DNA from 2 places in the Shewanella sp. FJAT-52076 genome. Region 2 is predicted to be linked to the other one. Evidence: predicted binding sites of a transcription regulator. Region 2 holds the regulator's gene; the other holds the start of a gene.
The links. Region 2 encodes MetJ, which represses methionine synthesis genes. Its sites were predicted from a motif close to TAGACGTCTAGACGTCTA; they were not measured.

Region 1 (5,451 bases), 590 kb from region 2:
GCAAAATGGCCTTTCAAAAGACAGCCGCAAGACCTCACGGCTGATACGCGCCATCGAAAAAGGCATGCCCAGAGACGCCTAAGGCGTATCCAGAGTGAAACCGATTTTCACCGTCACCTGCCAGTGGGCTATCACGCCCGCTTCGAGGTGACCGCGGGTTTCAACTACTTCAAACCAACGTAAATGATGCAGTGACTGCGCCGCCGCAGCCACCGCATTACGAATGGCATCGTCGCTGCTGAGGGTAGAGGAACCTGTGATTTCAATTATCTTGTAGACATGATTCATGGCAAGCCTCCTTGGGGCGGGGATGCAGCCTTAAACTGCTACCCCGATACTGTTACCTCAGTATAGTCGCTGATTTCAGCTGCAAGGCTCAGCCCAGGCGGCGACGCAGCTCGCGGGTGGCATCCACCATGTTACGAAGGGCCAGCTCTACCTCATCCCAGGTACGGGTTTTAAGGCCACAGTCCGGATTTACCCACAGCTGCCGGAGCGGAATACGCCTGGCAGCCCTTTCCATCAGCGCTGCCATGGCTTCAACATCCGGCGTGTTGGGCGAGTGGATATCGTACACACCCGGACCAATTTCAGCTGGATACTCAAAGTCTTCAAAGGCACCCAGCAGCTCCATGGCCGAGCGACTGGTCTCGATGGTGATAACATCGGCATCCATGGCGGCAATGGCAGCTATGGTGTCGTTAAACTCGCTGTAGCACATGTGAGTGTGGATTTGGGTGTTATCCCGCACGCAGGCCGCGCTCAGCTTAAAGGAGCCCACCGCCCAGTCGAGATAGGCCTGCCAGTCACCACGGCGCAGTGGCAATCCCTCACGGAAGGCCGGCTCGTCAATCTGGATAATGGCGATGCCTGAGCGCTCCAGATCCGCCACTTCATCACGTATGGCCAGCGCAATCTGCTTACAGATGGTTTCGCGGCTGATATCTTCCCTGGCAAAAGACCAATGCAGAATGGTCACAGGCCCGGTCAACATGCCTTTCACCGGCTTGTCGGTGAGGCTCTGGGCGTATTCGGCCCAGTCGAGTGTCATAGGTTTGGGACGCGACACATCACCGTAAATCAAAGGCGGTTTTACGCAGCGACTGCCATAACTCTGCACCCAGCCATTTTTGGTAAAGCCGACACCGTCGAGCTGCTCGCCAAAGTATTCCACCATGTCGTTACGCTCGGCCTCACCGTGTACCAGCACATCGATACCGAGTTTCAGCTGACGGTCGATGGTATCGCGGCACACCTGTTTGAGCTGGTTATCGTACTCAAGGGCGCCGATTTCCCCTTTACGGAAACGGTTACGCAGGCCACGAATGGCGGGAGTCTGCGGGAAAGAGCCTATGGTAGTGGTTGGCAAGAGTGGCAATTTAAGCCGCTGTTGCTGCTGTTGCTGGCGCACTGGGAACGCGCTTTGACGCTCAAAATCTGCATTGGTGAGTGCATCCAGCCTGGCGGCAACTGCCGCATCGGCCGCCTGGGCACGCTCAGCGCGGCGGGCCACGCACTCGGCGGCAATGGCAGCAGCGTCTGCGCCATTGGGTAAGCTCAGCAGGGTATTGAGGCTTCTCAGCTCCAGCAGCTTCTGTCTGGCAAAGGCGAGCTGGCGTTTAAGTTCAGGCTTAAGCGCGGTTTCCACATCGAGGTCCACCGGTGTGTGCAGCAGCGAGCAAGAGGTTGCAAGCCACAGGCGTTCGCCAAGATCTCTGGCAACCGGCGCAATGCTCTCGGCAATCAAATCAAGATCCGCAGCCCACACATTTCGGCCATTGATAAGGCCGAGACTCAGTATCTGCTGCTGCGCAAGTCTCGGCAGAAAGACCTCCAGCTGCTCAGGGGCAGACACCAGGTCCAGATGCAAACCTGCCACCGGCAGCGCCTGAATAATGTCGGCATGGTGTGCCACAGAGCCGTAGTAAGTGGTCAGCAGCAGCTTAACCGACACGCAGGTAAAGGCCTGATACGCGCTGGCAAAGGCTGCTTGCCAGCTCTCGTCCAGATCCAGTGCCAGCACAGGCTCTTCGATTTGTATCCAGGTCACGCCCTGAGCGGCAAAACGCGCCAGCAGCTCAGCATAGGTGGCGAGCAGCTGAGGCAGCAGACTTAATTTGTCAAACTCACCGCCGTAGGCTTTGGACAAATACAGGAAAGACACAGGGCCCAGAATGCAGGGTTTGGGGTCATAGCCCAGCGCTTTCACTTCTTCGACTTCATCAAATAGCTGGGTCCAGGCGATGGAGAAGGTTTGGTCGGCGTGAAGCTCGGGCACTATATAGTGATAGTTGGTGTTGAAATACTTGGTCATTTCCGCCGCTGCGGCGGCTTTGCCGCTTGGCGCGCGGCCTCGGGCAACCCGGAACAGGGTATCCAGGTCGACCTTGTCGCTATCGCGGTGGCGTTGAGGAATCGCATTCAGGGTTGCCGCCAGGGTCAGCACCTGATCGTAGTAGGCAAAGTCCCCCACTGGCAATCGTTCCACGCCGGCGTCAGCCTGCCACTGCCAGTGGGCCTGACGCAGTGCCTTGGCCTGCGCGCGCAGCTCATTCTGGGACAACTCTCCACGCCAGTATTGCTCGAGGGCGAACTTCAACTCACGGCGACGTCCTATCCGTGGAAAGCCAAGACTATTTAATTGCATATTGTATACCTTCTTGGTTTAATATGAGCACATTTCAAAGAGGAACACCTGTTAAACAATTTTTAATAGGCGTCTGGACGTCTAGAAGTTTATTGTGGTAGTCTTCTGGCAAGCAAACGAATTGCGTTCACGGGCAACATGAACAAACTTCATGTGGAGTAGAGATGATAGAGCTAAGACACCTTCGAACCCTGATGGCACTGAAAGAAAGTGGCAGCCTGGCAGCTGCGGCCAAAAAGCGCTTTGTCACCCAGTCTGCGTTGTCTCATCAGATCAAAGAGCTGGAAACCCGCATCAACTCCCCCGTGTTCGTGAGAAAAAGCAAACCCCTGTCTTTTACTCAGGAAGGCGCCCGACTGCTGAATCTGGCCGAAGAAATTCTGCCTCGGGTGATGGAAACCGAGTTTGTATTGAAGAAAGGTCTGGAAACCGACGCCAACCTGTTGAAAGTGGGTATTGAGTGTCACAGCTGCTTTCGCTGGCTGATGCCGGTCATGGAGGCTTTCAGGGCTGAATATCCGGATGCGGATTTGGACTTGTCCAGCCGTCACCTGTTCGACTCGCTGAACGCACTGGAGTCCGGAGAGCTGGACATAGTACTGACATCCGATCCCGTCCCCGGACATCAGCTGGCTTATCAGCACCTGTTCGACTTTGAAGTACGCCTGGTGGTGGCCAAAGAACATCCGCTGGCGAGCAAGCACCAGGTACTGCCAAAGGATCTGGCAGGCTTACCCATCATCAGCTATCCGGTACCATTGGAACGCCTCGACCTGTTCCGCTTATTTTTGGAGCCTGCCGGCATTGAGCCCGGTGTGCAAAAGAGCTGTGACCTGACTTCGGTGCTGTTTCAACGCATCGCCTGTCAGGATGGTATTGCCGCCCTGCCCAGTTGGTCCATCAGTGAAGCCCAGGGCCTCAGCCTCAGCAGCTTGCGCCTCGGCGCCGAAGGGTTGAAACGTCCTTTATTTGGCGCCTATCGCCGTGGTAGTGCCAATTCCCGCCAAATACAGCGCTATCTTGAATTGGTGGCAGCAGAAGGCCTGGCCCGTCAGCCGCGGTAATGCCATAGCAACACCAGTTTGACGGCTGCAAGCCGTTATTTAGAAAGCATAAAAAACGCCTGCTATTGCAGGCGTTTTTTATAGAGTTCAGTAAATTACAGCGGATTGAGCAGCAAGCCACGCATCGACAACACCCGGCGCAGTACCAGGCCGGCCGAGTTGGGGTTGCGGGTTTGGCGCAGGTTGTGAGCAATCATAAACTCTTCTTTGAGCTCTTCATCGAGGCCGAGTGAGTCAAAGGCTTCCAGCGTCAGGGTTTGCTGTTGGGTATCGATAATTTGCTTGATTATGCCCAGAGGGAATGACTCGTCCGATTCGGCATTGAGATACGCAAAGGCTGTCAGTGCGATCATCTGCCCGAACACACTGAAGAGCGCCAGAGTCTGAACCTCGTCCGGGTCAATATTGTTGCTCACCAGATCTTTGAGGCTATCCACCGCCGATGCGGCAATGCTTTCTGTCAGGCGCCAGTACCCCAGGACCAACTTTTTATAGGGCTGCGGCAGCTCATCGAGGCGTTCTTTCAAATAAAAGCTAAAGGCGTAGCGGTAAATGTTCACCTGCCCCAAACGGATAAGCGCATCCTTGAGACTGCGGTTTTTACTGTTATGGGCGCCCCCCACATGTGCGGTGGTGCTTCGCCACAATAGATGCGCCGCCAGTGCCGGATCGCTGGAGACAATATCAACAACATTACGCACATCACCATCGGCAAGGATAGCCTTCTTCAGTGGAATGAGAATTCCCCTGCGGCCTAATACCTGCTCTTCATTGGCGATGATCGCCCTGATTTGAGAAAAAACCTGATGCTCAAGCTCAGTCATGAAACTAACCTATTTTTGTCCGGGCAATCAAAAAGGGACTCAAGTTTGGCCTTAGCAATAAACCCGCCCTGGCTGTTATTATCGGGGAATTTACCCATAAAATCCTGCCCATGGTCAAGCTGATTTCCGTCCGTTTCAGCAATTTTCAGAAAGCCGCCTCAAAAGGCTCCGCTCTCACTCGCAAGCTGGTAAATTTCTTCCGCCAAAAGCTGATATCCGGCGTCATTTAAATGAACAGTGTCCGATTTCATGGCGCTTTGTGACAGGAGCCGCGGTAGCGTATCCTCAAGCAGTGGCAGGGAAAATTGCTCAGCCAGTTCCTGATACAAGGGTAACGGGGATAAAAACACCTTCCGGTCTGGAACAGCAATCAAAAGCACAGGCACCTGCCTTCCCTGAGCTTCCCTAATCATAGCTTCCAAATTGCGCTTAAGCTGTGCTTTATCCTGATTTCTGAGGATATCATTGCCGCCTTCCAGCAGGATAAGCAGATCCGGTTGGGTTTCATCGAGTAAATCAGCCATTCGTGCCAGCCCTTCGGTGGTTGTTTCACCTGATACCCCGGCGTTAATCACTTCGCAATCGCACAGACGGGAAAGGTGGGCGGGATAATCCATGCCATCACTGGCGCCAACCCCAAAAGTTAAACTGTCACCGAAGGCCAAAACACGGGCGTTTTCCCCCAGAAAAGGCAATCGCGGACCGCCACAGGCCGATAAAAACAGCAGGATAAACAACACTGACAGAATACGCACTTTGTACTCCCCGGACTAATGCGTATGTTATCGCCCAAAAAAAAACCGGACACAAGTCCGGCTTTTCAATTTCAGTGGCTTATCAGTATCTCAGCCCCAACGTCAGGCTCACTTTGCGACCTTCACCGGGATAATACCCATTGCCCCAGTCACTGTAGAAG
Region 2 (5,451 bases):
TCTTCAAATGGACGTTTGGACGTCTATATGGCTATATACTAGAGATTCCCGTCTCTAAGTCAAGTTAAAAAATGGCCCGATCTTGCCCTTTTTGCGAGCAGAAGGCGGAAAAAACACAGGGACTCAAAAGAGTCCCTGTTATTCAACACGTTATAAAATCAGTCCTGCAAGAGATCCCGACAGATCTGCACCAGATCAGATTGAACCGCCGCGGCTGTTACCTCACGACCGGCTCCAGGCCCCCTGATAATCAATGGATTACCCTGATAGAAAGTACTGCGGATCACAAACACGTTGTCACCCGGGGTGAGATTGGCATAAGGGTGGGCCTTATCAACCCACTGCAAACCTACCCGTGCCGTTAACTGACCACCGGCTCTGTCCAGTGCAGCGATATAGCGCAGCACCTTGCCCTCGGCCGCGGCAGCTGCCAAGGCATCAGCCATTGGGGTATCGAGTTCATCAATGCGGGCAAGAAACTCATCCAGCGGCAGCTCCGCCAGATGCTGCGGCACAGGGGACTCCACCTGAATATCGTCCAGCTCCAGATCCAGGCCGATTTCCCGCGCAAGGATTAGCAGTTTGCGCTGCATATCGCGACCGGAAAGATCGTCCCGCGGATCCGGTTCAGTGATACCAAGGCCACGGGCCTCAATCACCAATTCAGAAAACGGACGCTGACCGTCATAGTGCTCGAAAAGCCAACAGAGCGTACCGGAAAAAATCCCGCCCACAGCCTCAACGCTGTCACCACTGTTATGTAAATCGTTAAGCGCATGCTGCACCGGCAAACCGGCACCGCAGCTGGCGTTGTAGCGCCAATAGAGACGACGGTTACCCAACTGCTGCTTGAGATCGCGATAGAAGGGTAAGGGACCAGAGCCTGCCAGCTTGTTGGCACTGACCACATGAATACCACGGGCAAAGAACTCCGGGTACTGCAAGGTCAGGCTGGCACTGGCGCTGATGTCCAGCGCAACCAACTCATCGCAATTAAGGGTCGATAAGGCATCGAACAACTGCCCGTATTGCCAGTCGGTAGCGTATTCCTCGAACTCGGTTTTCCAGTTGTCCAGGTGCACACCTGCGTTATTGATGTAGGCGCGGGATGAACTGACCAGCCCCACAAGCTCAATACGCGCCTCCAGCTCACGGCACAGGCTGCTCTGCGCCCGGCGAAACAGGCTGACCCAGGCTTCGCCGATGTTGCCCACCCCAAGGAGGATTACCCCGATGCGCTTGCGCGGCCCGGCGCAGCGGCGGTGCACCTTTTGCGTGAGCAGGTTTACCTGGGCCTTGGGCACCAGGGTCACCAGACTCAGGCTGTCATGATACAAAGGCTTGGCCTCGCGGCTGAGCAGGCGGGCAAAACTCTTGCGGTAAAGCACCGCATCAGCGCTCACCAGTGCCACCAAACCAAAATCGTCGCTGATGGATACATCGCCCAGACCATATGCCTCAGAGTTGGCCTTTAAAAAGGCGCTGACCTGCTTTTGATTTTCCGGGGTATATGCCAGCTCCAAGCCACCACGGGAACCCTGCCAGCTTGCCAGCGGTGTTAACCCAGAGGCAGACAAAGTTGCCAACAGGGCATCGGCGTCGACCTGAGTCGTGAGGCTAAAGAGCGCCACTTCAGAGAGGTTAGTCACCACGGGAGCACTGGCCTGAGAGCTGGTTGGAGCAACCAGGGTGAAGTCGGTATGGGGGGCATAGCTTGAGCGCACCGCCATGCTCACCTGGGTGTTAAAAAGGGGCTGCAGTGTGCGGCTGTGCAGCACGGGGGAACCCAATCGCGCCAAGCGGTCGGCCTCAGCAAGAGACATGCTCTTGAGCAGCTTGGCATCGTTTATCTTATTCGGGTCGGCGTTAAACACCCCTTCCACATCGGTCCAGATGGTGACCCGTTCGATATCCGCCAGACTGGCAATCAGGGTCGCAGAAAAGTCAGACCCATTGCGGCCCAGCAGCAGGGTTTCACCGGCCGGGTTGGCACAGATAAAGCCAGTGATTACGATGCGTTCGTTTTCATGTTCGGCCAGCATGGCGGCCACTTTTTCGCGGGACTCCTGCTCGCGAATATTGGGCACGGCACCTTCATCTGCCACCAGTATGCTGCAGGCATCCACATGGCTTGCCGCTACGCCGGATTCACGCAACAGCGCCGCCATCAGCCTGGCGGACCAACGCTCGCCAAAGCTCACCACATGGCTGGTTTGATAGTCGTTGAGCGTTTCCAGTGACAAGAGGCTGATCAGCTGCGCCTTATCGGTGGACAAACGCTCTCGCAGATAGCGGGCCTGCTCGGCACTCAGCAACTGTTCAATCAGGTTTTGCTGATAGCTTATCAGCACCTGCAATTCTTCCTGCCACAGCGCTTTGGCATCACGCAGCGAAAGCAGCTTATACAAAAAGTTGGTGGTTTTACCGGCGGCGGACACCACCACCAGGTCGTCGCTGTGGCCCTGGGTCAACAGGATATGGGCCACGCGGCGGTAACAATCGGCATCGGCCAGACTGGAGCCACCAAACTTATGCAAATGACAACGCGCCATCACTGACTCCTATTCAACAGGCTGCTACGGCAGCCAGGCCGGCTTGGATATCGGCCACTAAATCTTCTGCATCTTCAATCCCCACCGACAGGCGCAGCAGGGTGTCTTTTATTCCGGCCTCGGCGCGGGCTTCCGGCACCATGGCTCTGTGGGTCATAGTAGCGGGCACGGCAACCAGCGACTCAACGCCGCCCAGGCTTTCGGCCACACTGAAGTGCTGTAAGGCTTCGAGGAAAGCCACCACTTCTTTTTCGCCCCCCACCAGCTCAAAACTCAGCATAGCGCCAAAGCCTTTTTGTTGCCGTGCGGCTATCTCATGGCCCGGGTGGTCCGCAAGGCCCGGGTAATACACCTTGCTCACCTGGGGGCTGTTTTTCAGTACTTCCACTATGCGCTGGGCATTGGATTGATGCTCGCGCACCCGTACGCCCAGGGTACGGATACCACGCAGGGTGAGATAACTGTCAAAGGCACTGCCGGTAAGGCCCAGGGTGTTGGACCACCAGTGCAGGGTCTCGCCCAGTTCGGCATCTTTGGCAATCACGGCGCCGCCCACCACATCGCTGTGGCCATTGATGTACTTGGTAGTGGAGTGAATCACTATATCGGCGCCCAAAAGCAGTGGCTGCTGCAAAATGGGCGACAGGAAGGTGTTGTCCACCACCACCAGGGCACCAACTTTGTGGCTGGCAGCACTGATGGCCTGAATATCCACCACCCGCAGCAGCGGATTGGATGGGGTTTCGAGCCATACCATGCGCGGCTTTTGGGCAATCACGGCCGCCAGCGCAGCATCGTCGGTCTGGTCGACCACGGCCAGCTTAAAGGCCCCTTTTTTGGCGAGGTTGGTAAAGAGGCGATAGCTACCACCGTAACAATCGTGGGGCACGACCAGGAGATCGTCCGGCCCCAGCAGGCTGGTCACCAGGGTAATGGCGGCCATGCCGGTGCACGTTATAACGCCAGTCGCACCCTGTTCCAGCTCGGCCAACGCCTCGCCCAGAATACAGCGGGTCGGATTACCCGAGCGGCTGTAGTCGAATTTGCGCGGATTCTTGTGGCCATCGAAGGAATAATTGGTCGATAAATAGATGGGAGGAACCACGGCACCGTGCTGGGTATCGCTCTCTATGCCCTGACGCACCGCTATGGTGGCTGCTTTGCGCTGTGTCATTTTGTACTCCTCCGAGGTTACCGCACGGAAATAAAGATGTCTGGATGGCTAAATTTACCTAAGCACCGGCAACAGGTCAATAGGCATCAAGACGTTTAGACGTCTAAACGTAAGAAAATCTGTTGATGTTTAGGGTGATTTCGCAGCAATAATTTGACTGTAGTTTGTAAGGGTTTAAAATCTCCTGCGAATTTTGGAATAAACAGGTGAGTCAATGACTGAGTGGAATGGCGATTACATCAGCCCCTATGCTGAGCACGGCAAAAAGAATGAGCAAGTGAAAAAGATCACCGTGTCTATTCCTTTAAAAGTGTTGAAGATCCTCACTGACGAACGTACCCGTCGCCAGGTGAACAACCTTCGTCACGCCACCAACAGTGAACTGCTGTGTGAAGCTTTTTTGCATGCTTACACCGGCCAGCCACTGCCAAACGACGATGATCTGTCCAAGGACAAACCCGACTCCATCCCATCAGAGGCGAAAAAACTGATGGATGAGATGGGCATCGAATGGGAAGACATGGAATAACTCTCCCAGCTGTATATCACAAGGACCCGAATGGGTCCTTGTGTCGTTTCTGGAGTCGCTTTTGATGTTTCCCGATCTCATCACCCTGGTCCTTGCCCTGCTGATTATCTTCAGTGGTGCCCTTATCCAAAGCCTGATTGGCTTTGGTCTTGCCGTGGTTGCCAGCCCGCTGCTGTATCTGGTTGAACCCGAGCTGGTGCCCGTGCCCGTTATTCTGATGGGCTTCTCCATTGCCCTGCTCACTTTGCTCAGGGAACGCAGCGCTCTGGAGTTTGCCGGTCTGCAATATGCCCTGCTTGGACGCATTCCTGGGGGCATTCTGGGTGCCAGCCTGCTGCTGATGGCCCCACAATCCATACTGGGACTCGCCATTGCCGTGATTGTGGCGCTGGCCGTGATGCTGAGTCTGATGAAAATCAGCGCTCCCATCAATCGCCTGACCCTGTTTATCGCCGGCACTGTGTCCGGCGTGTTTGGCACCATAGCCGCCATTGGCGGCCCACCGATGGCGATTCTGCTGGCCGGTAAAGACCCCAATAAATTCCGCGCGGCCCTGTCGGCATTTTTTATCTTCAGCTCATTGATAGCCTTGAGTATCCTGGCCTTTGCCGGATTGGTTACTGTGGCGCAGCTCCAATGGTCAGTCATACTGTTACCCGCGGTATTTTGCGGCTACTGGGTGGCGGGTCGGCTCCTTGGGCGGATCGATAAACAAAAAACCAGAGTCGCTACCCTGGTTCTTTGCTCAATCAGTGCACTGGTGCTGGCGACCAAGTCACTTGTGGTATTGCTGGCCAGTTAATGCGGCGACGGTGCTGCTTTAAAAGTGATAGGAGCTTTGCAGCACAGCGCCCAGGGTGTCTTTATCTCCCCACATACCGGCCAGATCCAGCTTGAATCCTGAACCTATCTGAAAGCCGGTACCGAACGAATAGAGATCGGCCGTCATATCATTGAGATCCTGACGGTAACCCACCCGCAGCGACAACCAGTCCAGTGCATGCCATTCAGCGCCCAAACGCCAATATTTGGTGCCCTCAAGACCGACAAATTTCTCGTTGTCCATCAAGTCCAGATCTGAACTCAGCTGCCAATTGCCGCTTTGAAACGCGGCGCCAATGGTGACCATGGGGCCTACCCGGAAAGTTGCACTAACCCATTCAGACTCTATGGTATCCAGCTCACGCTCAATCAGG

Region 1: a site for MetJ is predicted at 2,722-2,739, ahead of metE (5-methyltetrahydropteroyltriglutamate--homocysteine S-methyltransferase). Genes of this name have one in related genera too.

The regions. Positions count from the first base shown of each region.
Region 1 is NZ_CP080415.1:3,133,423-3,138,873, forward strand. Features, by position in the region: gene queG (tRNA epoxyqueuosine(34) reductase QueG) at 1-82, shown strand, start outside; gene K0H79_RS13765 (dodecin) at 79-288, opposite strand; gene metE (5-methyltetrahydropteroyltriglutamate--homocysteine S-methyltransferase) at 377-2,647, opposite strand; gene K0H79_RS13775 (LysR family transcriptional regulator) at 2,812-3,711, shown strand; gene K0H79_RS13780 (HDOD domain-containing protein) at 3,807-4,535, opposite strand; gene K0H79_RS13785 (GDSL-type esterase/lipase family protein) at 4,694-5,290, opposite strand; gene K0H79_RS13790 (TonB-dependent receptor) at 5,373-5,451, opposite strand, start outside.
Region 2 is NZ_CP080415.1:3,724,049-3,729,499, forward strand. Features, by position in the region: gene K0H79_RS16495 (bifunctional aspartate kinase/homoserine dehydrogenase II) at 159-2,552, opposite strand; gene metB (cystathionine gamma-synthase) at 2,566-3,726, opposite strand; gene metJ (met regulon transcriptional regulator MetJ) at 3,941-4,255, shown strand; gene K0H79_RS16510 (sulfite exporter TauE/SafE family protein) at 4,320-5,057, shown strand; gene K0H79_RS16515 (conjugal transfer protein TraF) at 5,076-5,451, opposite strand, start outside.